One region of the Aminobacterium colombiense DSM 12261 genome, then DNA from elsewhere that is predicted to be linked to it. Evidence: riboswitches for the same ligand, from Rfam matches in the RefSeq annotation. Region 1 holds a riboswitch; the other holds the start of a gene.
What was found. Region 1 has a riboswitch for cobalamin ahead of AMICO_RS01690 (TonB-dependent receptor plug domain-containing protein). Riboswitches for the same ligand answer to the same signal wherever they lie in the genome.
Positions count from the first base shown of each region.

Region 2: it holds a riboswitch for cobalamin, as region 1 does, so the genes downstream of both, AMICO_RS09625 (hypothetical protein) here and AMICO_RS01690 (TonB-dependent receptor plug domain-containing protein) in region 1, are expected to answer to the same signal.

Region 1 covers NC_014011.1:336,514-352,224, reverse strand. Annotated here, with positions in the region: gene AMICO_RS01700 (iron chelate uptake ABC transporter family permease subunit) at 1-580, opposite strand, end outside; gene AMICO_RS01695 (ABC transporter substrate-binding protein) at 577-1,716, opposite strand; cobalamin riboswitch at 1,835-1,991, shown strand; gene AMICO_RS01690 (TonB-dependent receptor plug domain-containing protein) at 2,113-3,945, shown strand; gene AMICO_RS01685 (cyclophilin-like fold protein) at 4,008-4,373, opposite strand; gene AMICO_RS01680 (protein-L-isoaspartate(D-aspartate) O-methyltransferase) at 4,373-5,041, opposite strand; gene AMICO_RS10135 (hypothetical protein) at 5,117-5,269, shown strand; gene mutY (A/G-specific adenine glycosylase) at 5,247-6,332, shown strand; gene AMICO_RS01670 (hypothetical protein) at 6,329-6,787, opposite strand; gene rarD (EamA family transporter RarD) at 6,859-7,764, opposite strand; gene AMICO_RS01660 (B12-binding domain-containing radical SAM protein) at 7,831-9,141, shown strand; gene AMICO_RS01655 (DUF1576 domain-containing protein) at 9,134-10,408, shown strand; gene AMICO_RS01650 (hypothetical protein) at 10,405-10,755, shown strand; gene mprF (bifunctional lysylphosphatidylglycerol flippase/synthetase MprF) at 10,771-13,359, opposite strand; gene AMICO_RS09770 (class I SAM-dependent methyltransferase) at 13,356-13,646, opposite strand; gene AMICO_RS09765 (methyltransferase domain-containing protein) at 13,609-13,956, opposite strand; gene AMICO_RS01635 (YwbE family protein) at 14,123-14,317, shown strand; tRNA gene AMICO_RS01630 (tRNA-Asn) at 14,641-14,716, opposite strand; tRNA gene AMICO_RS01625 (tRNA-Cys) at 14,739-14,812, opposite strand; tRNA gene AMICO_RS01620 (tRNA-Gly) at 14,829-14,903, opposite strand; tRNA gene AMICO_RS01615 (tRNA-Phe) at 14,919-14,994, opposite strand; tRNA gene AMICO_RS01610 (tRNA-Asp) at 15,010-15,086, opposite strand; tRNA gene AMICO_RS01605 (tRNA-Val) at 15,128-15,202, opposite strand; gene AMICO_RS01600 (amidohydrolase family protein) at 15,256-15,711, opposite strand, start outside.
Region 2 covers NC_014011.1:1,949,294-1,965,004, reverse strand. Annotated here, with positions in the region: gene AMICO_RS09655 (serine hydroxymethyltransferase) at 1-615, opposite strand, end outside; gene AMICO_RS09650 (response regulator) at 783-1,472, opposite strand; gene AMICO_RS10010 (PocR ligand-binding domain-containing protein) at 1,447-2,724, opposite strand; gene AMICO_RS09640 (heavy-metal-associated domain-containing protein) at 2,875-3,075, shown strand; gene AMICO_RS09635 (heavy metal translocating P-type ATPase) at 3,213-5,375, shown strand; gene AMICO_RS09630 (hypothetical protein) at 5,496-5,714, opposite strand; cobalamin riboswitch at 5,975-6,142, shown strand; gene AMICO_RS09625 (hypothetical protein) at 6,275-6,769, shown strand; gene AMICO_RS09620 (acetate--CoA ligase family protein) at 6,769-8,184, shown strand; gene AMICO_RS10335 (acetate--CoA ligase family protein) at 8,160-8,873, shown strand; gene AMICO_RS09610 (HpcH/HpaI aldolase family protein) at 9,003-9,764, shown strand; gene AMICO_RS09605 (acyl-CoA dehydratase activase-related protein) at 9,766-14,028, opposite strand; gene AMICO_RS09600 (ABC transporter ATP-binding protein) at 14,232-15,200, opposite strand; gene AMICO_RS09595 (ABC transporter permease) at 15,172-15,711, opposite strand, start outside.

The DNA.
Region 1 (15,711 bases):
GAGAGAGCTGTTGCCATGTTACGGAAGAAAAACTACCGAAACTCCATAAAACAAACTGTTGTATTTGTTCAGGGGAGCTAAAATGAATCAAAACGCTCACAAGGGCGCTAACACCGTACCCGAACATAAGACCTAATATTAAAAGTGTTATGTTATTTTTGAGCCGTCCTGCAATACCTATCATTACGAAAAGGACAAGAGAACTTCCAAGCCATGAAGATGCCGCTAGGCCTAAGCTTGCTAAAGCCCCGGTAAGGAGGGTCGCTAATGCTACGCCTAAACTGGCTCCCGCGTTGATGCCAAGGACAAATGGGCCAGCAAGGGGATTCTGAAAAAGGGTCTGCATTCCCAACCCGGCTACAGATAATGCGCTGCCTGCTGCCAGGGAAGTAAGAATACGGGGCAGACGTAATTCAAGAACAATAATCCTCCACCCATTTTCTATACCACCATGGTTAAAGATCACATTCCATAGCTCGTAAAAAGGGATAGAAACCGACCCTAAAGAAAGGGACAAAGCAGCAAAAAAAATTCCCAGAAAAGACACTGCTATAAAAAAAATGAAAGGATAGCGTCTCATTTGCCTGTTCCCTCCTCTAAGAGACGATAGAAATAAAGCTCATGATTTGGAAGCAGGGTTGGATGGAAAATAGAGATAAGATCTGCAAGTATCAGATCAGGACGCATGACGCCCTGTTGGTAATAGTCGTTAGCTCCTGCCCCATTAATCCTGGCATTATTATTGTAAACTTTTTTCTCTCGAAAAGGGCGAAATGCTGTATAACGGGAATCCTGCCCCCTCCCCTCGTCAAGGTTCCGCCAGGTCGTGGGGTTAATCCAAAAATCGCTATTCAGCGCCCGTTCCAGCACCTTTTCAAAATCTATGGGGATACTCCCGGGAAGATCCACTTCCGACCACAAATATTCACCGCCAGCATCTCGGATGAGAAGGGCAGGCCAGCTTCGCCCCCCTGAAACATACCACATACCGCCTATAGCTGCGTTAACCATAACAGTGGGGCGGGCCTCTGCCTTATTTGCAAGCTCTTTCAGGCAATTATATCGCTCTGATACTCCTCTAAAAAAAATCTCAGCTTTTTTTTCTTCTCCTAGAAAAAGCGCAACGAACTTGATCCACTCTGCCATGCCAAGGGGCGTTTCTTCCAGATAATCAGAGGCAATGACAATAGGAACTCCTAGCGCGGCCAATCTTTCTGCTGCTTCTTTTTCCGTTGCAGTGTAGGTATAGACAAACACTACATCCGGCTGGAGGGAAAGAATCTTCTCAACGTCGATACGAAGCCCTGATCCGGCATCTGATGCCACATCGAGGAGGTTCAAGTTTCTGATGTCCTCGGAATAAACATAGCGCTTCCCCCCCACACCAACGAGAGAACTCTTATCCGTAAGTCTTTCTATAAAAGGAAGCATCGTCATGGAAGTCGTAATAATCCGCTTGACTGGTATATATATGACCGGCAAATCCTTATGGGCTTCAGGCACAGATCCTCCCTTTGACAACAATAGATAGGACTGGGAATCCGCGGCATCTGAGCACGGTCTGTCTACTGTAACCACATAATAACCATTTCCGCACTCTACTCTGAAGCCATGGGCATATTGCAAAGAAACTTCTGGAAAGGGATGGGGAGATCCCCACACAGAAGGGGTAATGACGAAAAAAAATAAAAATAAGAGAGAAATTCTTTTTATCATATTTATCCTCACACTCAGGGCCTTCAAAAAAGATTTTACTATACGGTTTACATCGGCTGTAAATCAAAAAACACTTGACTAGCAATCAATTATGGCTATGATATCTGATAAAATCAAATAAGAAAGTCTGTTTTCCGGTATAGGGAATCTGGTGCAAAGCCAGAACGGCCCCGCCACTGTAACAGCGACGAACTCGCAAAGCCACTGGAATTTCCGGGAAGGCGCGAGGGAGGATGAACTGGAGTCAGGAGACCGATCGGAAAGCTTGGTGGTTCATTATCATGCGAGGGCGTGATATGATAACTCTTCTTTTTGCCCTTCTGTGTGGCGAGGAAAGGTTGTCGTATCAATCCTTTCCTCGCCACTTATTTTTTATTTCATTTAGGAGGGACTACAGTGATTCAGAAAAAGAGACTCATCATGTTGTCTATGGTTTTGTTGCTAGCATTTTTTGCAACAAGCGCAACAGGGACAGAAAAAGTCTACGAGGTTCCTGAGGAACTAGTAACGGGAAGCCGTTTGGCTACAAGTCTGGAAGAAGTGCCCGCGCCAACCTACGTTATTACCCGCGGCCAGATAGATCAAAGCGGCTCAAAGGATCTGGCAACTGTTCTTGAAAAGCATGTACCAGGAATGTTTGTAAAGCAAAAATCTGGCTTTTCAAACGCTTCTCAGGTTACAATCCGTGGTTTTTTAACGGAAATACTGGTTCTCGTTGACGGTATCCCTTATTACAGATCCTCTCATGGCGCTGGAGCTGCAACCGTTGATTTCAGAAGCTTTCCGATCAGCAATATCGAGGAGATACACGTTGTAAAAGGTGCGGGTTCTGCTGTTTACGGTTCTATGGCTGCGGGAGGCGTTATTAACATCATTACCAAGAAAGGCGCTCAGGGCGGCTTTTTGGAAGGAGAAATCGGCCCTAATGACTGGCGACGCTATGCTATTCAAGGAAATGCCGCTGATAACGGTCTAAATGCGGGACTCTGGTACTCTCGAAAAGAAGAAGGCAGACACCGTCTTTTAAAAGATACGTTCTCCATGGAAGATTTTTATGCTCTTAAGTATCGAGAGGACGCTTACGGTTTCACTTTTAGCGGGAAAAACTGGTTTTTAAAAAGTGAAATCGGAGAATATAAAAATGAATATGAAACTCCCGGCTGGTTTACACCCGTGGATATAAATAGTGAAAAGGGGCAATATCAAAGATACGCCCTCCGCTATGCCGGCAGCAATTACTACATTCTTATGGGATACGATGACCAGCGATATTATATTTTGCAAAATCCTGATAATTACTATAAGGATCGGGCTTTCACCACAGAATTCGCAAAACAGAAACAATGGGGAGAAACTTTGGCTTCATGGGGACTGTTTTTTAGAAGAGAAGAATCAACATTCCGTGGTTCCTCTTTTGATCCGGAAGTGGAACAGAACCGAACAAATTACGCTCCCTTCGCAGAGTTTTCCCGCCCCATCGGCGATTTTATAGGAACCCTTGGGCTAAGATACGAAATCTGGCGCCAGGATGATGCGGAAAACCACAATGAGCTCATGCCTAAATTGACCCTTCAGTACCCTCTGGACAATGGAAGCACATGGTATCTGTCTGCGGGACGTTTCTTCGCCATGCCAAGCATTTACGAACTCTACGCCAAAGGGCCGTGGGGAACTGTTGGAAATCCAAACCTCAAGCCAGAAAAGGGTTGGAGCTATGACCTCGGCATAAAAGGGGCTGACCACTCCGGCAGCTGGAACCTTGGACTTTTTTACTCCGACATGGAAGACAAGATTATTTGGCGAAACAGCACCTACGAAAACGTTGATCAGTTCAAATCCTATGGATTGGAAGCCTTAAGGAGATGGGACATCACGTCGAAGTGGACTCTGAGCCTTAGCGGCACCTGGATGAAGGCTCAGGAAAAATCAAATGACGAATGGGTTAACAGCTACGGGTTCCCCGAATGGCTTTTAAAAACTTCTGCTGAATATCATTCTGGTCCATGGACTGCCGGGGTCGATTTCTCTTATCTGGCTAACCGCAACGGCTACCCCTCCGGCGATGATTATTTCCAGACCGATGTTTTTGCGGAGTGGCGCTCTGGAGATCATACCCTTCGCCTAAGCTGCTACAATCTCTTCGATGAAGAATTTATGTACGATTCCGCTGGCTGGGAATATTACGGCCCTGAACGAAGTATTTACATCACATGGAAGTATAGTTTTTAAAGAAAAATTAAAGATAAAGAGGGGCGGCTAAAAAATGCCGCCCCTCTTTATCCATTCTTTTATCAGGCTCGCTCAATAATAATAGGGTCCCCATTCTTCACTGTTTTTAAAATTTCCAGGTTTCCTTTGATCTTTCCCACAACTGTCACTGCGCTGGCTGGCCTGATTTCGTCCCCTTTACTGGCAGGAGTTGGACCAAAAAAAATGCAGAATGCACTTCCAGTAGGCCAAAAAGCGATGTCCCCGGCTTCTACTACCTCTTTTCCATCCTCTAAGTCTGCAATAAGGGGGATCATGAAATAAATTTCTTCTCCCCACGTGTTTGCCCTACTTTTTATAGGTAATATTTTTAAGATACGAGAAGCAGTCACAGAATTATTTAAGGCAGCGTTGATTTCAATTTCTCCTGTTCGAATTCGTATGTCCATCACCCATCGGCTCCTTCCCTTTTCTCTGTTCTTGTTCCTGGCATAACCGGCACAAAACGGCAATAATCATGCCACGTATCGATCCATTGATTTTTCTTTTTTAACAAAACTACCAAACGCTGTAACCCAACATCCACACTCAATGGCACTACAAGACGCCCTCCTATTGAAAGTTGATCCCTCCATGCCTCTTCTACTCTATCTGCCGCCGCTGTTACAATAATTCCATTATAGGGAGCTTCCTGGGCATACCCCTCCCTGCCGTCAGCAGTAACAACAACTACTTCATAACCAGCTTTACTTAACACATTTCTCGCCTTTTTTGCAAGAGATGAAATGCGTTCTATTGAGAAAACTTTTGCTCCAATCTCAGCTAAAACTGCAGCCTGGTAACCGGATCCTGTTCCTATTTCGAGAATCTTCATACCTGGAGAAACCTGAAGAAGCTCTGTCATTAATGCCACCATGTAAGGCTGTGAAATAGTCTGACTTTCCCCAATTGGAAGAGGTGCGTCAACATAGGCAAGGGACTGATACTCTTCGGCAACAAAAAGATGCCTTGGAACCTTCTTCATAGCCTGAAGAACTCTTTCATCCTCCACCCCTCTGCTCTCTATTTGGGTTTTTACCATTAGCCACGCAAAGTCTTGCCATTTTTCCAAATCCATATTGCACCCCCTGCCATACTTGAAGCTATATAATACCTATGAAAGAAAGGTACTATATTCTCGAGGAGACTATCTATGTACAAGAAACCGCTATCCATCCTTTTCAGAGAAAGAAGAGAGCAGCCAGCAAAAAAGGCTGCTTCCTCATCGATTATTATAGACTATTTAACAAAACACCTGGCATCTTTTGGACGAGGTATGGGGTATGATCTCAAAAATATTGCTTGAATGGTTCTACTGCCACAAGCGAAACCTTCCATGGCGCCATTCCTACAATCCCTATGAGGTTTGGATTTCAGAGATAATGTTGCAGCAGACTCAAATAGATAGAGTGATACCCTTCTTCAACCACTGGATGGAACGGTTTCCGAACCTTGCAGAACTCACTGAAGCATCAGAGGAAGAAATTTTAAAGTTGTGGGAGGGGTTAGGATATTATTCTCGAGCCAGAAATATTCTAAAAGCCGCAAAACAGCTTGTGCATATGGGGTATTCTACAGTTCCTCCAGATGAAGCCGTGCTACGAAAACTGCCAGGCATTGGCGCATATACCGCAGGAGCTATTCTGAGCATTGCCTATAATCTGCCCTTTCCAGCTGTAGACGGAAATGTACGAAGGGTTTTCGCTCGACTTTTCAATATAGATATGCCGGTTATAAGTGGGATGGGGCTGGATCTTCTAAACAATTATGTATTATCCACACTCCCTTCTGAAAATGCTCGGGACTTCAACCAGTCCGTAATGGAACTAGGCGCTCTTGTATGCATTCCACGGTCGCCGCGATGTCCTCTTTGCCCCTTGCAGAAATTCTGCCAGGCTTTCCAAGAAGGGGAACAAAATAATCGACCTATTACAAATAAAAAAGCTGGAATTCAAAAAAAGAAGGCTGTGGCAGGGATTTTCTATTGCGATAAATTTATATTATTGAGACAAAGGGAAACAGACGGTTCCTGGGGTGGCCTATGGGAATTCCCATGGGGTTTTGAACATGATGATCTAGCTGCAGAGGAAGTACTTATGAAAGAAATAGACAAAGTACTGGGAACAGCTTCTTTTACACTCCGGAGCCTCGGAAGGGTTCGCCACTCTATTATGAACACTCAGATTGATCTCAATGGCTATGTGGCATCCCTGCCGTCTCTTGTTCACGTTGAAACCCCTTTCAAATGGGTGATGCCAAAAGAGCTCAGCAAGCTGCCTCTTCAGGGAGGAAGCGCGAAACTGCTTCACCTTTTCATTAAAAAAAGCAGGCCCTCCTCTATTAAAGGCCTGCCACATGAAGATATCTAAAGTTCTAAGGAGAAATCTCTTTCGTCAAAAAAAATGTTTTCCCCATTTTCAAAGCGAACCTTGATGCCTTTTAAATGTTCCCCTTTGGGTCCAACTTGTTTTTTTATTTTCTCTTCCTGTAAAGATGGCCTGAAGATTGCCCGCAAAATTCCAATCCAGGGACAATCCTTTCTATCTTTTGGCAAACGGACCTGTATAAAAAAATGGTTCTTGTTTACATGTACCTTAATGTCTTTTTTATTCCCTGGTTTTCCATCAAACCCTGGAAAGTGAAGAGCTATATTCAGCATCGCACCTTCCGGGAGGTCCGCATCTCCTCTAATATGAAGCTTGGACCCCTTTACTGCTATCTCTCGAATCTCAAAAAGAGAGAAATCGCTTGCGTCCGCAGCACTTACGCCTAATGCCGCAAAAATAGCCATACATATCGCCAATATTAACAAAGGTCTTTTCATAATCCTCACCTCTTCAGAACCTTTTTCTTATTTCACTCCCACGAGTGAAAATTGTTTCGATTTCTATTATTTTACACCAAATCTTTGTCAGGATGCTGCATTCTGCGCCAACGTAACAATTTCTCTCCCGTAAAGAGAGCAAGCGCCACCCATACACAAACAAAAGTAAGCAACTGTACTCGATCAAACGGCTCTTTATAAACAAAGAAGCCCAGCAGAAATGACAATGTGGGAGCCAAATACTCCATAATACCCAACATACTTAATGGAAGCCGCCTCGCTCCATATGCAAAACATATCAGAGGCAGTGATGTTACAATTCCGCTACTTAATAGCCATATCTTCTGCTGTGCCGTTTCCCCTGCCAGGAACGGTTCTTCCGGAAGTCCAACAAAAAGATAGAATAACGCGGGAAAAACCAAAAGAAGGGTTTCTATGAAAAGTCCGGGAAAAGACTCTACCTCGGCCACTTTTCGGATAAGGGCATATAAGGCGAAAGACACGGCAATGCTAAGGGCCGCAAAGGGGACCCTGCCTACTAAAATAACCTGATACAAGATAGCTAGACCAGCGAGAACAATAGCACTCCACTGTAAAGTGCTCAGCTTCTCCCGTAGAAAAAGAACAGCAAACAACACGCTTACAAGGGGGTTGATAAAATAACCCAGACTTGTTTCGATCACCTTCCCCGAATTGACTGCCCAGATATAAATAAACCAGTTCACCCCTATGGCAAGGCCACTCAACAACAGGAGCCCCAGTGTCTTTCGTGTTTTTATGGCTTTAACGACGCTTCCCCAGCGACGTTGAACAGTCAAAACCATGGCGACAAATAACAAAGACCAAACGATCCTGTGACATAGAATCTGGAGGGGCTGTAAGTTATCCAGCTGTTTCCAGTAGGCAGGAAGCAACCCCCACGCGCCAAAAGCCGCGAGCGCTGCCAAAAACCCCTTTTCAAATTCTGTTTTTCCCATATCTTTTCACTCCCTGGCCAGACTATTCTCTCGACTCTTTAACAAATCTGCTATACTGTGCTTGAAATGAGTGATTACAGTCTGTACTTAAAAAGTCTTCATAACAAAACTATTCTAGGGATTAACCCTCCTGTTTTTGACTTCGCCTATTTCGATTTTTGGGCTAAGCCATTAGGTCTTTTGTACATTTTAGAAACCCTCCGAGAACAAAAAAACTCTGTCTATCTTATCGATTGCATCTATGAAGGACGAGAAACGCCAAAGACCTTTGGCCGTTACAAGCCTTTGCGACGCAAGGTTGAAAAACCGGCTTGCTATAGTCATATCCCCAGAAAATATTACCACTTTGGAATGGAAGAAGAAGATTTCCTGGAAAGGCTTAAAAAAACTCCCACACCTGATGTTATTCTGCTTACTTCGGGGATGACCTACTGGTATCCCGGAATCCAGTGGTGCCTTGACCGTGTCAAAAGAATATTTCCACACACTCCCGTGCTGCTAGGAGGCTTTTATGCCCAGCTCTGCCCGGAGCATGCCCGAACCATCGGAGCCAATGGAGTTCAAACCGCCCCCCTCTGTCTGGAAAGCCCCTATCCTGCTCTAGATTTATACAACCAGCCAGAATATGGAGTCATTATGACTTCCTGGGGATGCCCTTTACACTGTCAATATTGCGCTTCCAAACTGCTTTGGCCCTGCTTCCGACAAAGAGAGGTAGAAGAGATTATACACGAAATATCTTTTCAGGAAAGGATTCCTACTGTTCGTGATATGGCCTTTTATGACGATGCGCTTCTTATCAATAAAGAATTCCATTTTTATCCGCTGTGTGGAAGATTGCGGAAATCTTTTTCACACCTTCGTTTTCACACGCCTAACGGATTACATGTTAGAGAAATTGATGAGAAATGTGCCAGGGTTTTATTTGATACTGGTTTTAAAACAATACGACTGAGCCTGGAAAGCACTGACCCCATCATACAAAAAGCAAGTTCAGAAAAAGTTTCAGAACACCAATACGTCAAAGCTGTAACCCATCTTCTAAGGGCAGGATATTCCCAAGAAGACATTGAAACATATATTCTCATTGGCCTGCCTGGGCAGCGCTTCGAAAGTGTAAAAAATGCCATTGAATTTGTTCATTCCCTTGGCGCTGTAGCAAAAACGGCAGAATACTCCCCTATCCCCGGTACTATGATGTTTGAGGCAAGCGCTCAAAAGCACCCCCAGTTAACAACTGAACCTCTTCTTCAAAACAACACCGCTTATTGTGGCTACATATCAAAAGAAATTTCTCCGGAAGAGCTTCAGATATTAAAAAATATGGCTCACCATATACACAACCCTCTAGAGACAGGAGGAAAAAACATTGTTTAAGTTCGCAAAGAAAAAACAACCCCTAATGCAAATGAGGTATGGTCCTTATATTGGACTTTGCGCTTTCTGTTTTCTATTCATCATTTTTCCTTTTATCATATCTTCTCCTAGAGAGATTTTTAGCGGCCTTTGGTCTATTATTTTAGACCCTGATTACCTCATTAGTGATTATGTTGGCGTTGGCGGCCTGGGCGCCGCTTTCTTCAATAGCGGCTTATTGACCTTATCAATGACAGGGATACTCTTTTTATCTGGCACCCAGATAACGGGCATTTCTATTTCTGCTCTCCTCACTGTTGCCGGATTTGCCCTCTTCGGGAAAAACATATTAAATGTCTGGCCCATTCTTGCTGGCGTCTATCTTTTTGCCAAATATAGAAAAGAGCCTTTCTCAAGGTACATTTATATAGCGCTTTTTGGGACAGCCCTTTCCCCCCTCGTCAGCTTGATGCTCTTTGGAAATCTCCTCCCCTTTGGGCCTTTCAACCTCTTTGCGGGCATTCTCGTTGGTCTCTCTATTGGCATGATACTTCCCCCCCTATCTACGGCATTTCTTCGTTTCCATCAGGGATATAGCCTCTATAACGTAGGTTTTGTAACTGGAACCATTGGCACCGTATACGTTTCTCTCTTGAAGTCTTTCGGACTTCTTGTAGAATCTCGAATGATATGGACCACAGGCAACAACCTGCTTTTAGCGATTTTTCTTTACATATCTTTCGCAGCTCTTGTGCTTTTCTCCCTTTTTCTACCGCGTTGGAACAAATTTAAGTGGATTATGGGGTATAGTGGAAGAGCCGTTTCGGATTTCGTCATTTTGGAAGGATGGGGAGCTACCCTTTTCAACATGGGCATTATGGGCGTGATCACCACATCATACATCCTTTTTATTGGCGGGGATCTCAACGGCCCGACCATCGGCGGGATTCTTACTGTTGTTGGCTTTAGCGCTTTTGGTAAGCACCCGCGAAACATAATCCCAGTAATTCTTGGCATCATGTTAGGAGCAATAACAAAACGTTGGGGCCTTGCGGAACCTTCAATACAACTTGCAGCCCTCTTTGGAACCACCCTTGCTCCAATAAGTGGTGAATTCGGATGGAAATACGGCCTTATTGCCGGATTTGTCCATTCATCTGTTGTCTTAAATGTGGGAATGCTCCATTCGGGGTTTAATCTTTATAATAACGGTTTTTCAGGAGGCTTAGTTGCTGCTTTTCTGCTCCCTTTAATCGAAACTTTTGCCAGAGGAGGGAATAATAGATGAAACATGAGCGGATACGAGTGACAAAAATGGCTGGAGAATTGATTAACGATTTTCTTACCTTTCTCAAATGTAACAAGATAAGCCTGGTCATACAGGAAGATCCCGATGCCTTTCGTATCGAAATCTCAGGGACATATAATCATCTCACTGATGAGCGACTCGAACGGCTAAAAAATTTACTTTGTCAGCCTCGCAATTACGAATTGGAAGAAATGTATTGGAGTCTGTCGGGAGAAAGCGATACCGATGCCGAGCTTCACCTGGTAGGCATCATGACTGACGAAGTAACAATCGAAAGGGATGAAGAAAATAGGCGGCTGACTATCCATCTGGTCCGAAAGAAGTAGCACCGGCAAAACGAGTTATTTCGGCAACTTTATTCCGCCGTTATTCCTGACTGCATGTTTGCCGATCAACAGAGTCAGATCTACCAACACCGCTGGTAGACTCAACCCTGCTGATGTAGCCAGATACTTTGGCTCCCAAACAGGGTCGAATTTTTCTTTGAATTGGCGGAGTCCTTTAAAGTTGTAGAAATGCTCACCATGACGGTAGAGCTGTGTTCCCAATCGATGCCATAGCGGCGCTAGGGTACGATCTTCTAAACCGGAGAATGGCGCACCTCCGAGATTGAACCACTGATATTGCTTTTCTTTACCCCAAAGCAGTAGTTGCGTGATAAGAAAGTCCATTGTGCCGGGCGGAGCATCGGGCAGATGACGAATTAGATCGGGAGAAAGCTCTTCGTCACCACCTAACCAGAGATTAGCGAAGGCTACGATTTTGCCTTCGTGCCGTACTGCAGCGATCGAGAGCCGTGACAAGTAGTCTTCATTAAAGAAACCAAGAGAAAACCCCTTCTCTTGTCCATGCTTAAGGGTAAGCCAGGCATCAGAGATGGTTTTAAGGTAAGGAATAAGCAGAGCAACTTGTTCAGCGGGCACTACTTCAAAACTGCAACCAGCTTTAACGGCTCGATTGACATCTTGACGTAACGATTTGCGTTTACTGCCTTCTAAAGAGAAATCTTTAAGAGGCACACGTGCTTCTTCTCCAAGATTGACAAGGAACAAGCCCATGTCCACGTACAGAGGAAGATTAGCCCCATCAACCTGGTAAAACACACAACGCATACCGTATCGATCACATAGTTCTCGAAACTGCCATGCTAGTTCTTCCTGTTGCCTATCGGCAGCCACTGGATCACCCATTGCAATTAAGCTTCCGCCCTGCACACCATACATGATAAAACCGTTTCGCTGGGGATTGAACAGCAACTGCTTATCGCCCAACAGTGCCAGGTGTGCATAGGTATGGGGGAAACCACCCGCAATACGCTGTGCTATATCCAGCTCGTACTTACCCGGCCACAACGGCACAATGCGTGTTGGTCGCAACAGCCACACGACAGAAAACGCCAGTACCACCAATACACTAGCCAGAGCGGCACGCAGAAAACGCGGCACATCGCCAGTCAACGAAACTTGCCACCATAATTCGTTACGATAGGGAACATGTCTAAACGCAAAGAGTCCGAGAGCAATCGACGCTCCCACTGCCAATCCTACTGCCGCTAGCCAAGAAGAACTGGTGCGAGGCTCTAGCAGCCTCGCACGCCTGTAGAAGCAACTTCTGCAGGGCAACAAGGCCATCAGCACTATACCCTGCGTCAGGGCAACTTCCCAATGCAACCCACGCAGCAGAGATAGCACCATTCCAGCACCAAGTAGTGTTATCCCTAGGCCATAGGCCACATTAATCCTGCGATAGAGTGCTATCGCAAGGAATAACAGCAGCGTCCCTACCACACTGCCCAATAAGTGTGAAATTTCAATTGCCGTAAGGGGTAACCAATCGTGCAAAAGATGCAGTCGCGTGTAACTCGTTGGCAAAACTCCAGCGAAAAGCATTGACAGCCCCGCGACAAACACCAGCACTGCCATCGCCAATGGCACAACTGGCCTTGCGAATCGCTGGTATACGCTATAGGCCATCCCCAATGACCGACGGTGCCGTAACAACTCTAATCCCCCCAAAGATAGCCCGGCGATGGCTAGCGGCAGTAAGTAGTAGATTGCCCTGAACAAAACGAGGGCTCTAAGTATAGCCTGATGCTCTACCTGCGCACTAAGCATCACTAACAGTACCGTCTCAAACACACCTAGTCCGCCGGGAACATTGCTGACTATGCCAGCAAATTGTGCCAGCAGAAACACCGCAAGAAACGTGATAAACGGTACATCAGTGATATAGATCAGCAATACATAGAGAACCAGCGCTACCAAAAACCAGTCTAACGAACCGATAAGTATTTGTATCACAGCCAACCTGATCGACGGCAATTGAAACGACCATCTCCAAATGTGGATAATCTTTCTCCACCATAGGCACATCCCAAGGTATCCCGCTACCAGTGCCATAAGAGCAAACCCCCAAAGGGAGATAGAATCAACAAACAGCGGCAGATTAACATTGGAGGGAATGGGGTGTATGAGGAGAACGGAGCCGGTAAGTGTCGCCAACCCCAACCAGACACAGCTGCTCGAAAAGAGGATAAGTGAAAGAATTTGTTTGTTTGAGAGTCCCCAAGCACCATATATACGAACCCTCACAGTTCCGGCCCCTAGAAGGGTGCCAAGATTGTTGTTGAATGCATAGCCAAGAAATGAAGTGAAGCTTATCTGCATAAACCCCAGCCGATGATCAAGATAACGAAGTCCAAGATCATCGTAGCCGATCATCAGTATATAGCTCAGGGCAGTCAGTACAACTGCCCCAACCAAATGCCAGCGCCCTATCCGCCGCAATTGTATAAATACATCGTGAAGGCGCACGCCCTCCAATTCGTGGGCTATTACAACTAACGCCGCTACAAAGATAATTCCTTTAAACACCGAGGCCACGAAACGTAACCAGCTCAATCTTCTAACTTGGCTCTTTTTCTTGTTCATTGTTCACTCGGTTCGGGCATCAAATCGTACCGCCTCCAAAGAGTAAAGGTCTGTTCAGGCAGGAGGAAATCAAAGGACTCGGAAAGCTCGTATCCGGCCATTTCCATGGTTTTCTGAATGGTCTCAAGTGGAGTGAAGTGCTTAAATAAATTTACAAAACCAATGCCTCGCGCTGGCGCATGATCAATAATCGCAACAATTCCATTAGGTTTAAGCGTCCTTTTAATAATGCGAAAATAATGCTCCGGATCAGGCAAATGATGAAAAACATCCCTTGCGAAAATCAAGTCTAAAGCCCCCCTCGGGTAAAGGGACATCATCGTTTTCCACCAGAACGGTTATAACGTTGTCCACCCCAGTTTTTTCTGCCTGGCGTTTTACGAACTCTAAATACTCAAGCTTGGTATCAACAGTATATACAACCCCTCTTTTACCAACCCTCTTCGCGAAGGCGAGGGTAAAAAATCCTCCCCCGGAGCCTATATCAGCTATTTTCTCTCCTTCATAGAGACGAAGGCTTTCAATGATTCGCACGGCTCCTCTTTTAGGCGAAGAGGCTTCCCGGTTAAGCATCTTAAGAAAAAGATTTGTTAACATTTGATCCTCCTGAGCCGAAATATGAGATTATTGTGATTATACAATAACTTCATTTACCGCTTTCTTTTATAAAATCAAACCGCCGTTAACTTGGCAATTTGACCTCTTAACAAAAAATGTCATAATCTGTGAGTTCAGTAAATCATAAACAACAGGAGGAATTAAAATGTCCGGAACCATACGCAAAGACATAAAAGTCGGTCTTAGAGTAAACATCGTACAGAAGCAACACCAGAAAACAGGACAGTTGACAGAAGGAATAGTCAAAGACCTGCTGACGAAAAGCCCCACCCATCCCCACGGCATAAAGGTGCGCCTGGAAAGCGGCATCATCGGAAGGGTTCAGGAGATATTGGAATAGCTTGCTGCAAGAATGGATTATTACTGCTGGAGGGGCAGGAATACTGCGTAGTAGACAAGCAACAACCCCGATAAAACACCAAAGGCTATGCCTACATTAACAAGATGCTCTTCTTAAATCAATATCAACTTGCATTTGACATTGACATAATAACATTGAGTCCTGGCACAAAGTTTGCAATAAGGACATAAGATAAGAGAGCTGAGAAATTAACCATAAACACTTCTTCCCCTGTTCTCTTATGGCGTAATCCGCGAATCGGTAGGAATTAACTATAGTAACAAAAGAGCCACTTCGGATATCCGAAGTGGCTCTTTTAAAACTGGCTCCTCGGGCAGGACTCGAACCTGCAACCTAGTGGTTAACAGCCACCCGCTCTGCCGATTGAGCTACCGAGGAACGTTAAACTTTTTTATCATAGTGGAGGCGGCACCCGGATTCGAACCGGGGATAAAGGATTTGCAGTCCTCTGCCTTACCACTTGGCTATGCCGCCATTATAGAACTTTCAATGGAGCGGAAGACGGGATTTGAACCCGCGACCCCAACCTTGGCAAGGTTGTGCTCTACCCCTGAGCTACTTCCGCGTAACTTAACCGAGATGGTGGCGGGACCCAGAATTGAACTGGGGACACGCGGATTTTCAGTCCGCTGCTCTACCGACTGAGCTATCCCGCCCTGTCCCTATTAAAATGGCGGGGCCGACGAGACTCGAACTCGCGACCTTCGGCGTGACAGGCCGACGCTCTAACCGACTGAGCTACGACCCCACCATAAATCTATCAAAATACAAAAACGATTTATTGCTGATTGGTGGGCGGAACAGGGTTCGAACCTGTGACCCCTTGCGTGTAAGGCAAGTGTTCTTCCGCTGAACTATCCGCCCCGTTCGCCACTCGACCAACGCGAAGGATAGTATATCGTCCATTCTTGCACTCGTCAACCCCTTGGCACAAGGAATTTTTCAACATTATGTCCAAGAAGATCGCTTATGTCTTTTCCCATTTCAAGAACACCCTTTATAGCCCTTTCATACCTTCCAAAAGACAATATAGGGAAGTCTGACCCGTAAAACAATTTTTCTAGCACGTCAGCGCTCTTCATGGCCTGAAGAATGTGGGGGGTGTATAACCACGGTAAAGCTGCCGTGTCGTATCTTGCATTTCTCAAGTAACGTTTCATTTCGGGCATTAACTCGTAAAGCCATAAACCTCCTCCAAAATGAGCAAAAACAACCTTCGCTTCCGGGTGATTCATACAAAACTGAGCCCCTTCTCTGGGACCCACATTTCCCTTGCCAGGATAATCATGACCTACAGGTTCTGCGGTATGGAATAATAAAACCATACCCGCCTCTTGTGTCGTTCCTACCAAACGCCATGTCTGACGAACATC
Region 2 (15,711 bases), 370 kb from region 1:
TACAAGCCCCGCAATATGGGCCATATCGACCATGAAATAAGCTCCAACTTCTTGGGCTATTTGGGAAAATCGTTCAAAATCTATAAAGCGGGAATAGGCGCTGCCTCCGGCAATAATAAGTTTGGGGCGAACCTCTTTGGCGAGTTTCTCAACCTGGTCGTAGTCGATTTGTCCGGTGGTTTTGCTAATTCCATATTGGTAAGAATTGAAAAATTTCCCGGAAATATTCACAGTGGTACCGTGAGAAAGATGTCCGCCATGTTTGAGATCCATGCCAAGAATGGTGTCTCCCGGTTCCAGCATGGCCATGAAAACAGCGAGATTGGCGTTGACGCCTGAATGAGGCTGAACATTGGCGTGATCTGCTCCAAATAATTTTTTTGCCCGTTCTATAGCAAGACTTTCTACTACATCAATGAACTCACACCCGCCATGATAGCGTTTTCCGGGGTAGCCCTCCGCATACTTATTGGTGAGCAACGATCCCTGAGCTTCAAGTATTACTTCCGGAACAAAGTTTTCAGAAGCAATAAGCTCAATCGTCATATTTTGACGTTCCTTCTCCCCTTCAATGGCTGCGGCCAACTCCGGATCGATAAAATGGATAAGGTTCACGAACCATCCCTCCTCTGTGCACGTTATAGTGTAAAAAGGCAGATAGTAAGCCTTCCATAAAAGCATAGTTTCTTAATATAAAAAGACAATAAGAAAAATAGGGAGCAAATGAACCAAAAACCCTACGGAAACGTCAGGTTTTTGGTCAATCTAGAAGGCAAAAAGTCCTATTTTTGTAGGGGCTTTCGACTATTTAGGCTTGAAGATGACGCTGCAAGCAGTCCTTCCCGTTCCGCGAAACGGGCTAATTCTGCTACTGAATAAAGACCAAGTTTTTCCATCGTTCTGGCCTTATGAGTTTCCACAGTTTTGCGACTGATTGAGAGTTGAGAGGCAATTTCTTTTGTAGCGAACCCTTGAGCCAGCAAAAGGAGTATTTCTTTTTCCCTGGGAGTGAGAAGTTCGAGCATTGTTGAAGAACTGGCGTTCGTAGATCTTTTGACGTAGTCTTGCAGAACCGTTGAGGTAAGGGCTGTACAGAGATACATTTCACCTTCACAGACGGCGTTGATGGCTTTGATCACTTCGTCAATGTCACAATTCTTCAACAGATATCCAGTAGCGCCGGCAGCGAACATTTCTCGAACATAATGTTTGTTTGAGTGAATGGAAAGGGCGATAATTTTAATCCTGTCATTTTCCCGACAAATGGCTCGGGTAGCTTCAAGCCCGTTCATATCAGGCATTGAGATGTCCATAATAATAACATCGGGAGAGTGGGACAAAGCTGCTTCCACTGTAGAACGTCCATCTCCTGTTTCAGCAACAACCTGAAAACTCTCAATATTTTCCAGAACGCTGCTGAGCCCTTTTCGTGTTACAGGGTGGTCGTCAGCAACGATGATCCGAACGGTCACAGATAAAACCTCCTTCAGAACTGTTTTTCAAGGGGATCCTGATGATAATGCCCGTTCCTTTTCCTGCAGAAGAGTTAATGATCATTTGCCCTCCCCAATGTCGAAGACGTTCTCTTATGCTGAATAGGCCAAAACTTCGTTTCCGAATGGTAATGGCTTGAGAGGGGTCGAATCCTACACCGTCATCATGAACAGCGACACAAAAAAAACCATCTTCCCTCGTAATAAGACATTGGATTGCGGTAGCTCGGGCATGTTTCAGAACATTTATGAAAAGTTCTTTGACCATATGGTAAAGCATAATGCTCAATTCTTGTTCGAGAAGACGGCAATTCATAGCTGCATCAAGGATAAAATCAATTGAAAGAGGAGAAAACATTTCGTCTCCAAGGGATTCTAAAGCGGCGGCGAGACCTAAATCATATAGCAGAGGGGGACTTAACCTGGCCGTAAGGTCTCGAGTCTGCTCTATAACTTCATCGAGATGGGCTATGCTTGCAGATAAGAGGGTGTTTTTCACCTGTCCATCATGAGTTCTATGGGCCTGGCGAAGATTCCTTTGCATGGTTACCAGTGCGTGTCCCACCTGGTCGTGAAGATTTGCCGCGATTTTGCGTCGGGTCCGTTCTTCTGCTAGGGTTAATTCAGAAGCAAGGGATCGCAGGTCTTCCTGAGATTCTTCGAGCATCTTTTCTGTGGTTCTCACCTGCTCTATTTCCCGGGCCAAAATGAGGTTGGCATATCCCTTTGAGGAGAGCTGTTGAGCCATAAGCCACAGTAATTTAAGGGTTTTTTCAAAATGAGCCAGACTCCCCTCTGGCATTTCCCTTAGGGCTTCGCAAAGTTGAACAGGGTCGGCTCCTATCTCAAGGGCATACTCTCGAATGCGATTCTCTCCAACTCCGAGAGCATTCTGAGATATCTGCCAGTTGGCAATATGCTGCCCCTCAACAATGATAGGAGCGCTGGCATCGACAAAACCGCAGCTGAGGCAGCGCTGATATGTTGGCTGAAGCAGCCGCGCGGCCTTGATGCCAAGCACACGGTCAGAGCGAATACAGCGGCTGGCTCCTTCTGATGTTTGACGGACCAATTGGCAAACTTTACTGAAATTGCTTGGTTCAGTAATAGAATTCCCATGAACATCCGTAATCACAGATGCCACATCATGGACTTCGGCAAAGGCATCCTGAATTTTTTGTAGTTCCTCTCGCTCTATAAGGTCGAGAAGAGAAATACGAGGAGAGGCCATGGATTTCAACTCCTTCGGTAAGCTCTCCTTATTATTTTACACGCAAAAGGGAGTTTTTAAATTCAAACTTTACAAGTGGGGGGCTTTAGCCTATAAAAGCCGTAGAGCATGGTGCCATGAGGGAATGATAGAAAGAATGGAGGGACAAAAGTGAAAAAACACGTGTTTCATGTGCCTGATATGTCCTGCGGACATTGTGTTAAGCGTATTAGCTCGGCATTGGAAGAAGAGGGTTTGACTGATTTCGAAATCAGACTAGAAACAAAAACAGTTACTATTGAAACGGATGCCCCCCAGAAAATTCTCGAAGCCCTTGAAGAGGCAGGATACCCTGCAACTCTTCAAAACTAAAATCAAGGAACTTGGAGGCCGCTCTCTCTATGGTGTGAGAAAAGCGGCCTTTTTACTATACATATGGAGGGTATTATGGCATAATAACAAAAAGATATCCTACCAAATCTATAGTATTTCTACAAGGAGCTGTTTCTATGATGACAAGGGGCGAAAACTCTAAAAAAATATCTTTTTCAGTAACAGGCATGACGTGCGCCACCTGTGCGAGGATCGTTGAACGGTCTCTTAAAAAAGTAGACGGGGTTATTTTTGCGGGAGTGAATTTGGCAACAGAAACTGCTTTTGTGGTTCTTGATAAAGATGTTTCAATGGAAGAGCTGGAAGAAGCGGTAAGAAAGGCCGGATATGACGTTTCCTATGAACAGCCGGAAGACCTTGATCGCCGTCGTTATGAAGGGGCAAAAAGAAACCTTCTTATAAGTTGGGGTATAACGGTTCCTCTCATGTTCCTTATGGTCGTCCATATGGCGGGGTTTCATATGCCCTGGTTTCCCTTTGTCGAAGCTATTGGCGGTGCCATTGTGCTCTTTGGCGCTGGTCGGGCTTCCATGAAAGGGGCCTGGATTGCCCTCTCCCATTTTCACGCAAATATGGATGTACTTGTTTCCCTTGGGGCGTTAGCGGCCTGGTCTACCGCTATTCTGCTTCTTGTGGGAGTTAAGGTAACTTCTTTTGGAGCCATTGGCGCTATGATCATCGCTCTTCATGTGACGGGGCGTTTTATTGAGTCCCATCTTCGTGACAGGGCTTCCAAGGAAATTAAGTCTCTTTTGGCAATACAGGCCAGAGAAGCTCGCATCCTTGACGAATCGGGTCGAGAAATAGCAGTGCCTATCGAAGCGGTTAAAGAAGGATTCATTCTTATGGTCAGGCCCGGGGAACGAATTCCTGCCGATGGAAAGATCATCGACGGGGCTACATCTGTAGATGAATCTATGATTACCGGCGAATCCATTCCTGTTCAGAAAAAATTGGAAGAAGAAGTGACGGGCGGCTCCCTCAACCTCACGGGATCAATAAAGGTTCAGGCGACAAAAATTGGGGAGGATAGCTTTTTAGCTCAGATGATTGCTCTTATTCAGGAAGCCCAGGGAGCAAAAATACCAATTCAGGCCTTTGCCGACAGAGTGACAAATTATTTTGTTCCAGTCGTTGCTGCCCTTGCTGTTATCAGCGGTCTATTCTGGTTTTTCGGTATCCATCGTTTTGCTTCTTTTCTCGATGGAGCAAGCCGTTATCTGCCGTGGGTCACCTCTGTGCGCGACCCCCTGTCAATTGCTGTTTTCGGATTCATTTCCACTCTCGTAATAGCTTGCCCCTGTGCTCTAGGTCTTGCCACCCCCATGGCCCTTATTACTGGCACAGGCGCGGCTTCCAGGAAGGGGCTTGTCATTCGCAATGCCGAGGCCATACAGACGGCGAAGGAAGTGGGCATTGTGCTTATGGATAAGACGGGCACAATTACTCAGGGAAGCCCCGAAGTTGTTGAGACCAATCTTTCTGACGATGATATGGAAAGGGTAGCAGCCCTGGAACGCCATTCTATCCATCCCTTGGCCAAGGCCATATCATCGGCCAGGGCAACACAGCTCGAACCTGTCTCTATGGAAGAGATTGCGGGAGAGGGAGTGAGGGGCACTGTAGGGGACGATCTGTACTTTGTTGGAAAAACTCACGACTCCTCTCTTTATAGCAGGCAGCTTTCTATGGGGCGAACGGTGGTGGAAGTACGCAAGAACGAGAAAATTGCCGGTTTTATAGCAATAGAAGATCCCTTGAGAAGGGATTCTATAGAGGCCGTAGAACGTCTTAAAAAACTAGGTATCATCCCTGTGATGGTAACGGGAGACAACGAGCGTACAGCTCAGGCCGTAGCTGGCCGCGTTGGTATAGAAAAGATTTACGCTGGCATTCGACCAGAAGAGAAACTGAATATCCTGAGGGATTTCCAGGCCCATGGGAAAAAAGTGCTCATGGTGGGTGACGGGATGAACGATGCCGCGGCCTTAAAGGGAGCGGATATTGGCGTGGCTATTGGTACGGGAACAGATCTCGCCATAGATAGCGCAGACATAGTTGTTGTGCGCGGCGGAATTTCATCTATTGCCGACGCTATTGAGATTTCCCGCCAGACCTTTACAGTCATCCGTCAAAACCTCTTTTGGGCCTTTGCCTATAACGTCATCGCCATTCCACTCGCCATGGGGGCCCTGCTCCACCCTGCCATTGCGGAAACGGCCATGGCCTTCAGTTCAATTTCAGTGATCTTGAATTCTATGCGAATTCGCCCCTCCTGAGACGGCAAAATAAAAAGGGCTATTAGTTAACCAATAGCCCAATTCTCTCAATAATCTTCGGCAAGGTTCAATTTGCTGACGATGTTACTGACAACTGGTGCACTGACCAGTGCAGCTTGCTCACCCACCGCCACCGCGGAGCGCTTCAACAGCCGGGACAAAAACATCCAGTATGTCGCCAAGATCATTAACTCCTTCGTCACTATCCATTAGACTAAAGACCTCTTTTATCGCAGGGACAGTGTCAGCGCCATCCACGATGGCCTGTACTATATCCCGAAGGGTAATATTCTTCGATTTAATAACAACAGTTTCTCCCGGAACCATTCCCCAGTCCATGATCATAACCTCCTTACTATAGAGCATGGTGGTATTGTAAAGGAAAAGGGGGGAAAAATAAATAGAATATTTTCAGGCTTCCCTTTCCTGTATTACTTCCTTGTTTGCGTAAGCATAAAGGGGCTTTAAACCTCATTGTTTTTTCTCTTTTTTATCTTAAAAAAAATACTAAAAAGGTCTAATTTTTATGAAAAAAGGAAAATGCTTTTAAGGGAAGATTTGTATTGACTTTTTTGTCGAATAGAGTGTAAAGTAATAAATACAATAAAACTTCAGCAGGTGTACGGGAAGTCCGGTGAAAAGCCGGCGCGGACCCGCCACTGTGTGCTTGACGATGGGACCAAATACCACTGGAAAGAGTTTTTTCTGGGAAGGGGTTCCAAAGAGTGAAAGCAAGCCAGGAGACCGGCCTGATGAAGAGATGCAAGTTCCCGCGAGGATTCGGGAAGGCTTGTGGAAAAACCCCTCTTAAAATAAAGGGGCAATTTCGCTTTTGAACTCTTAGCCTTTGGTGGCCGTCCTCGGGGACGGCCATTTTCTATTATAGGAGGATGAGAGTTATGAAGCGGGAGCACGTGGATTTGTTCCAGAACTTCTTAACCCCAAGTGGGGTTACTTTGCTTGAGCAAACGGTGAATGCACTAGAAACAAACTGCCCATCTCTTCCAGAAAGAGAAACACACAGCACGATCTTCTCTCCCATAGATCGATATATTTCCTATGTAAATGGATCTTTGAATAGGGATGGAAATATCGTGATTTCCGCAGATTTTCTTGAGAATACGCGTTTACTCATTAATACATTGCGAAGAGATATTGAGGCTGTTTCTGTTCCCCACGAAGAAGATCTTCAACTCAGGAGCGGGGAAAGGGCTCTTTTTGTTGAAGCCCACTTTAATCTTATCAATGCTGCTCGAGATTGGATGAGTGCCGTTGCTTTAGAGTCTTCAAGCGAAATAACAAAGATCTACCTTTTGTATTGTCGAACCTGCCTTCGTTCTTTGAGGCTTCTAGAGCCTTTATGGTCTAGTAGCGAAAAGGAGGCTATTGCATAATGAATTGTCAGAACCATCACTTATCCCCTCTTTTTACACCTCGAAGTATAACCATAGTAGGGGCATCCGCTGACCTTGACAGCTTGACTGGCCGTACGCTGAAAGCAATGCAGCGTTTTGGATATAGCGGTACGGTGTATCCGGTCAACCCTAAATACGACCAGGTGGGGGGGCTCCAGTGCTATCATGACCTCTCTGAAATTCCGGCAGCGACAGATGTGGCGCTCATTAGTATAAAAGCTCATTTGGTGCCGTCTGTGCTTGAGACTTGCGCTGAGAAAGGAATACATCACGCCATAATCTATTCCTCAGGTTTCGCTGAGACTGGGGATGGGTCTTTACAACAACGAATAATAGATATCGCCCGGGAAGGAAAAATCAGAATTCTGGGCCCTAACTGCCAGGGCCTCCTCAACCTGGCAGCTGGAATCCCCCTAACCTTCTCGGGCGCCCTTTATAATATAGAACCTCCCGCGGCAGGGCACATAGCTTTTATTTCTCAAAGCGGGGCATTCGGATTTTCCTCATTTGGAGTAGGTCTCAATCATGGAGTTCGGTATCGATATGTTGTTACAACTGGCAATCAGGCGGATATCGATGCTGTGGAGTGCGCTGGCTATGTCATTCGGGATCCGGAAGTTCGCCTTCTCATGATGTATCTTGAAGGTATTGATGAAGGAGAACGTTTTTTACAGGTTGCCCAAGAGGCAAGGGAACGAAATATTGCCGTTGCCGTTTTAAAGGCAGGACGTTCTCCCTCTGCCCAAAAAGCAGCACGGAGCCATACTGCCGCGTTGACCGGAGACGAAGCCGTATGGAAAGCTATTTTTGAGCAGTACGGCATAATCCAGCTGGAAGACATAGACGATATTATAGGAGTAGGCCAGCTCTTCGGGGCTTCTCCCCGAACGAATGGGAATAGCGCGGCCATTCTCACCACATCGGGAGGAGCCGGCATTGTCATGGCCGATAGCCTGAATGATTTAAAAATGAGCGTTCCGGAATTTTCAGTGACAAGTAAAAAGAGGATAGAGGAAGCGATTCCTGATTTTGGAGCGTCTCGAAATCCTGTGGATATGACGGTTCAAATCTCGGAAAAACCAGAGAACTTTCGCCATGTTCTCGATACGGCCCTTGAGGACCCGGATATTCATATGGTCGTTACAGCCTTATCCATGATTGTGGGAGAAGCGGGTCAAGTTATGGCAGAAGAACTGATTCGGAGTTATCAAGATACGCCAAAGCCCCAGGCCGTGGTGTGGATGATCGATGATGAGCATGGCAAGAATTTCATTGAACAGCTAAAAGGCGCCGGGGTTCCTGTTTTTCAAAGTTTTAGACAGTGTCCCCGCGCTTTAAAGGCCCTTGTGAATTGGGGCAGCGAAGGGAGTTGTCTTCTCACAAGATCGAACTGAAATCGTCTCTTTTGAGTTCTTTCCCCTCACAGTTGACAGAGTACGATGCGAAACGTTTTTTGGCTCGATATGATGTCCCTGTAACACGGGAATATCTTTGTCGTGATATGGAAGAAGCCTTTGATGCAGCCGAAGAGCTCGGCTTCCCAATTGCCCTTAAAGGGATGTCTGGTGAGATTCTTCATAAAACGGAAGCGGAAGTGGTACATCTTGATATTCGATCCTTTGAAGAGTTGCGCCACAGCCTTAAAAAAATACGAAAGAACATGAAAAAGCACGTTTCAGAAGAAAAGATTCAGGGTTACCTTGTTCAGGAGATGGTTAAAGGCGGCATGGAATGTATTGTAGGAATGAAACGAGACCCCATATTTGGCCCTGTTGTCGCAGTTGGGCTCGGCGGCATTTATGTCGAAGTGCTGGGTGATATATCACTGCGCCACGCTCCTGTGAATGAAGAAGAAGCATTGGGGATGATTCAAGACCTGAAAGGATTTGGATTTCTTTCAGGGTCGCGGGGACAACGCCATAGAGATGTTTACGCCTTGGCAAAAATTGTAAGTCAGGTTTCCCAACGTGCTTGTGCAGAGGAAAAATTGCTTGAACTAGATATAAACCCAGTTTTTGTAATGCCTGAAGGAGAAGGAGCCGTAGCAGCAGACGCACTTGTGATTCGAAAAAATGAAAATTGATCCCTTTGATTGCAACATGAAAAACGTTATACTTTTGAAATTGGCGAATGAAATGAAAGGGGGCTGTTTCTGATGACAGCCTCCTTATGGTGTTTAGAGCAGGCTTTTCTACATAAGGAGGGTGATTTTATGAACAACAGAGTCAAAGACGTTCTAAAGCGGGGAGGGGTCGTTATTGGCAGTTTTGTCGGCCTTAATTGCCCAGACCTCGTGGAGATCATGGGACTTTCCGGTTTCGACTTTTGCATTATCGATACGGAACATGGTCCCATGAATCCGGAATCCATACAGCATATGATACGGACTGCCGAGCTTTCGGGAATGACCCCTATTGTCCGAGTCACCCAAGGGGCAGAAACAGATATCTTACGGGTTCTCGATGTGGGGGCCCAGGGAATTCACGTTCCTCAGGTGAACGATTGTGAAAGAGCTAAAAAGGTCGCGGCATGGTCGAAATACTTCCCCGAAGGAACCCGGGGCGTGGCTCTTCCCCGGGCACTGGGATATGGTCTTCGTCCACTGACCGAAGCCATGAAAGAAGTTAATCAGGAGACCCTGGTTATAACTCACTGCGAGAACGTGGCGTGTCTTGATTGCCTTCATGAAATAGCTTGTCTTGATGGAATTGATTTGATCTTTGTCGGCCCCTACGACCTTTCCCAGTCACTGGGCATACCTGGCCAGATAGACCATCCCTTAATGAAGGAAACTGTGGCCAGAGTCTTGCGCATTACCCGTGAGGCAGGTAAACCCGCGGGAATTTTCGTTACATCCGTGGATGAAGCCCTTCGACGCATTGAAGAAGGTTTTCAATACATAGCTTATAGCATTGACATGATTCTGTTCAGCCAAATATGTAAACAAACCATATCTGATTTGAAAAAAAAATGAGTTAAGCAAGCTGTTTTTCTCCGTTTCGTGTTTTTCTAAAGGCTTCTTGTGCAGCCATGACCAATAATTGCAGACGGTTGTCATTGTTTGTCTGGCTTGTCCCAGGGTCGAGGTCAAGGCAGAGCATGTCAAGTTCGGGGTGTAGATGGCGAAGGGCACCTTCTATACCCTTTCCTGTAATGTGGTTAGCGAGGCAGCCGAAAGGCTGTAGACAAAGGATATGGTTCACTCCTTTTTCTGCCATGTCAATGATTTCTGCCGGCAGTAGCCATCCTTCACCGGCCTGATTCGCGAGACTTGCCACGTGTGTTACTTTTCGAGCCAATGCCTGAAGAGGTTGTCGCGGCGACCCAAAACGAAAGTCTTCAAGCACCTCCTCTACTTTTTTCTGGTAATAACCAGTGAGCCGCTCGATAAAGAATTCTTTGACCACGGAGGAAAAGTCTGGCTGGCTTAAATAAGACCGTCTATTAAATGCGTTGCTCTGGAATTTCATAAAAAAGAAGGAAGACAACGGTGGAAGCACAGGTTCTATTCTTTGGGCGATAAGCTTGTCTACAATATAGCCCTGAGCATATTCGTTATAGTTCACAAAAATTTCTCCCACGATACCAATAGAGGGAACACGCTCCACTGCTACAGGCAATGCATTGAAGTTGTAGACAGCATCTTTAAGGAGGTGGATAAGCTCGTAGAGCGAGCCCTTTTCCTTGAGCAAAATGCCAAGACGATTTAAAAATCGCTCATGAAGGATTTTTGCACTCCCTTGAATCTTTTCTCTGGCAGCAGTGGAAAGGTAGAGTGAGGCAAGGATGTCTCCTCCCAGAATGCCGTTGAGAAGTCCCTGGGCTGCCTCTATTTTGTTAACGGAAAATCCTGCTGTCTCAAAATCCTCAACGCCGAAGGTGGGAACATCTACTCCTGGAAAACCAGCAGCTGCTAAAGCTTTTTTAGCTAATGGAACATAATTTGTCGCCCGGCACTGTCCACCTGTTTGTGTCATCAAAACGGCAGTGGTCTCAGGAGCGTATCTTTTTTCCACAAAAGCTTTCAAGACATCCCCTATAAGTACAATGGCTGGATAGCACATGTCATTATGTACAAATTCAAGGCCAATATCGGTAGAGCGCTGATCCTGTGGCGGAAGCACGGAAGCATCAATGCCAAGTCCTTCAAAAAGAGGTGGCAGCAGAGGTGAATAGAGCTTTGAGAACCATGGCACAATAAGTTTTTTCAGATCTGTGGATTCTCTGTGCGGTTTCTTTATAGCAGTCGCTTGAACCTCTGTTTGTCCGAACTCAAGTATGGAACGTACTCTGATACGGGCTGCCCCGAGATTCGCAATTTCATCTATTTTGACAAGGGAGTAGTTGCATCCTCTTGTGCGCATTATATTTTCAAGCTGGTCAATGGTCACAGCATCTACTCCGCAGCCGAAGGATGAAAGGTGAAGGAGGTCGAGACCTTCTTTTGCAGCTGCTTTTGCCCCGGCGTAAAGTCTGTTTGTATAGGCCCACTGGGTGACCACCTGGCAGGCGTCAAGTTTAAGGTCAAAAATATCGCCAGCCAGAAGATCTGCCGGAATCGCGTCGGCACCTAAATCGGCGATAAGTTGTGGAATGCCGTGGTTGATGAGGGGATCCAGATGATAGGGGCGGCACGCTATGGCAAGAACAGGGCGGCGGGCTGCTTTTGCTTCTTCAAGAGCCCTTTGTGCTTCATGCCACATCCTTTGTTCATATTCCCGCTGAGCTTCTCTGGCACGCCTAAAGGCTCTCTCTACTATGGGGCGATCAAGGCCAAGGTCAAGGCCATAGTAAAAAAGCTGTTTATGAAAGAGAAAGGGGTTGCGCAGAGAAAATACAGGCGAGTCAAAGGGGACTCCCAAGTATTTTTCGGGGTTGATAGCACTTCTGATCACATCGCTATAACTACAGACAATGGGGCAGTTAAAGCTGTTGTTTGCTGTTCGGATCTCTCTTCTTTCGTGAACGATAAGGGGCATAAAGATGCGGTCTACCCCCTTTTCTGCCAAAGCCATAATATGCCCATGAGTCAGCTTCGCAGGGAAGCAGATATTTTCGGACATAACAGAAGAAGCCCCCAATTCGTGTAACCTCTCGCTCGACGAAGGAGAGAGCACTACCCTGAAGCCACTTTCTCTGAAGAAGGTACACCAGAAGGGGTATAGTTCATAGGTGTTGAGAATTTGGGGTATTCCAATGACCCCGCGACATTTACCCAACGGTTCTGTGGGGCGGTCGAAAAGGGCCTTGAGCCGAATGTCAAAAAAATTGTGCCCCCGTTTTTTCATTCCGCTATTGCTGAAGATTTTTTGACAGCGGTTCCCTGTATAGAATTTTTGCCCGGACGGGAAACTCAAGCTGGTAACGGAACATCCGTTTCCGCAGCCTTGGCAATTAAAAGTTTTGGCAGAAGGGTCATGCCATGTATCAAGAACATCAAGAATGTTGCGCTGGGATATAGTGTTGTGGTCTTTTTGCCATTGCTCCATTGCATATATGGCAGCTCCCCAGGCTCCCATAAGGCCCGCTTCTACTGGGCGAATCACCTGACGTCCCGTTATTTTTTCCATAGCCCGCAATATGGCGGGATTCTGGAATGTTCCGCCCTGAACAACCACAAGGGGGCCAAGTTCATTATAATCACGCATTTTTAGCACTTTATGAAGAGAGTTTCGAATGACGGAGTATGCGAGACCTGCTGCGATGTCAGCGACAGTCCGCCCTTCGTTAAGGGCTTGTTTAACGCTTGAGTTCATGAAAACAGTACAGCGGGTCCCCAAGTCGCAGGGATGGGTCGACTTGCAGGCCATCTGGGCGAAGGAATCCATTGTCAATCCCAGGGATTCGGCAAAAGTTTGAATAAAACTGCCGCATCCTGATGAACAGGCTTCATTAATTTGGATAGTGTCAAGATTATTTTCTTTTATTCCCATAGCTTTCATGTCCTGTCCGCCGATGTCAAGAACAAAAGAAACGTCAGGGCATAATGTACGAGCCGCCTTGAAGTGTGCCATGGTTTCTACCAAACCATAGCTGAGGTCAAGGGCCTTACGAATAAGGTCTTCTCCATAGCCTGTGCTGGCCCCTTCCGTTATAACAAGATCATGGCGGCCAGCCTCCGCAAGTACTTTTCTAAAATGAAGGAGAGCACGATGAGTTACTCCAAGAGCATCTCCCCGATTGGGTTGATAGTAAGAGCAAACAAGTCTTTTTTGCTGATCTACGCAGATAAGTTTTGTGGTGGTGGAACCAGAGTCTATTCCTAGAAACAGAGGCCCCTCTGCCTTTTGCGGGCATATACAGGGAATACCCCATTTGTTATGATGACGGACCCATTCCTCTTGTTCTGATTCGTCTTTAAAAAGGGGAGGCAAATCCGGTTCTTTTATACAAATGCGCTCTTTTCCTTTCTCAATGTTCCCTATCAGTTCCTGTAGAGAGAGAGGGTTTCCCTTATCATGGAAAAGTGCCGCTCCAAGGGCAGGCAAAAGTCGTGGAAACTCGGGAAGAGTCACGTCCCTTGCGCTGTCGAGAGCGAGGTTGCTGATAAAAGCTTGCCTCAGGGCAGGAAAGAAAGAAAGGGGGCCGCCGGCAAATAGAATCTGTCTTTTTATATTACGTCCCCTTGATAGAGCTGTAATCACATGAAGAGCAATTGATTTAAACACAGAAGCGGCAATGTCTTCAGGTTTTGCACGTTGGGCAAGAAGGGATTGAATATCTGTCTTAGCGAAAACACCACAACGGGAAGCGATAGTATGTATGGCTTTTCCCCTTAGGGCCAGGTCATTCAAAGTATCGAGCTCTATTCCAAGGAGAGAGGCGACCTGATCAATAAATGCCCCTGTTCCTCCAGCACAGGCTCCGTTCATATTCATGTCGGGATTAAGGTTTTCATCGAAGAAAATGATCTTTGAATCTTCTCCGCCCAACTCTATCATCGTGCGGACATGAGGAGCCTTCTGCCGTATATACCGTGCGGCAGCCACTACCTCCTGAACGAAGGGAAGGGAATGGCATGATGCCAGGTTCATACCGGCAGAACCTGTGATGGCCACGTCGAGCAATAAGTTTTGAGCTTTTGAAACGTAAGAACGTAAAATTGACAAAAGAGTACCGGAGGGATCTGCGTTATGACGTTCATAAGCAGAAAAAAGCAGCTTTCCTCTCGGATTACATACAACAACCTTAACCGTAGTTGAACCTAGATCAATGCCCGTGGGAAAAGCTCTTTCCAATCTGTATCACCTGCTTGTAATTAGCTGCGATTATAAGGGTACGCAACATTATATCCTATTGTAGACCTTGTGGAGAAAATTGCATAATTTTTTAAATGGCGTGGCGGGTATTTAGGGGCAGTAGGCGTTTAAAAGCTCCGGCGAGCTCCCTTTCTATATTGTATAAAGCCGCTCTTTTTCACTTTTGAGGTTGCTCTCTCTTTTTAGGAAAGAAACATTGTGTTCTCTTTGTTGAATGTAATCGTTACTTTTTCACCTACTTCCCATTTTCCATCGTTTCGGCTTAGAATATCCGCTTCTATTATTTGGCCTTCCAGGTCAATAAAGTAGGTAGTCATGGCCCCTTTGAACTGATGGCCAAGAATTGTCCCTTCATATGAATCGGACATTTTAGGTTGTTGTAAGAAAGTGATATCTTCAGGATGAACAGCAATCTTTGTTCCGCCTGGCAATGTGATAATATTGCTTCGTCCTATAAAATCCGCAACAAATGAGTTTTGTGCGTGAAAATAAATATTTCGAGGGGTATCTATTTGTATAATCTCTCCTTTCTCCATAACTACGATTCGATCTGAAAGAGCAAGGGCTTCTTCCTGGTCATGGGTTACGTAGATAGCAGTAATACCAATCCCCTTTTGAAGCTGTCTGATTTCCCTTCTCATCCGTATCCTGAGCTTGGCATCGAGATTACTCAGAGGTTCGTCAAGAAGCAGAACCTTTGGCTCTGTCACAAGGGATCTGGCAAGGGCCACGCGCTGCTGTTCCCCGCCGCTCAACTGGTCGATAGATTTGGAGGCTGAATCGGGGAGGCCGACCTTTGCAAGCATTTCATCCCCCATCTGCATTGCTTTCTTGCGGTCTATTTTTTTGAACTTGAGACCATAGATGACGTTCTGAAGTACTGTCATATGAGGAAAGAGAGCGTAGCTTTGAAAAACAGTGGCGGTAGGTCTTTTCTCAGGAGGAAGATGCGTAATATCCTCTCCCTCGAGGATGATGCTTCCTTCATCGGGTTGGAGGAAACCGCCGATCATACGCAAGGTTGTTGTTTTTCCACACCCGCTTGGGCCTAAAAGAGAAACAAGTTCTCCTTCATTTATGTCAAAAGAAAAATCACGAACTGCATAGGAGTGTCCAAATTTTTTATTGAGCTGTTTCAATTGAAGGTACATAACTTTCCTCCGTCTTTTGTGGGTCTGTTGTTTTTTTTCTCAAGAAGAACCATGAAAATCCAACATTTACAATCATGACAACAAGGATAATAACAGAAGCCATTACAGAGCTGACCCCGATATCCCCATTCTGAATAGCATCGAACATTTCTGCAGTAGCGACCTTTGTGTAAGGCGTAACGAGGAAAATGATCCCACCAACAGTAGTCATAGTAAACGTAAAAGTATTAATGAAGCTTACAAGAAAGGCTGGCTTGAGCGAAGGCATAATAATATCTTTAAAAACGTCCAACCCTTTTCCACCCTGATCTCGAACGGCATCCTCAAGTTCAGGATTGACTTGGCTCAGCACAGAAACACCGCTTTTTATTCCTAAGGTTAGCTGGCGGTACACGCAATTCGCAACGATAAGAAACCCCGATCCAAGCAAAGCTTCCGGCATCCAGTTAAAGGCAAGGAGATAGGCAATGCCAAAAAAGGGGCCGGGCAATATAAATGGCAGATCAGCGAT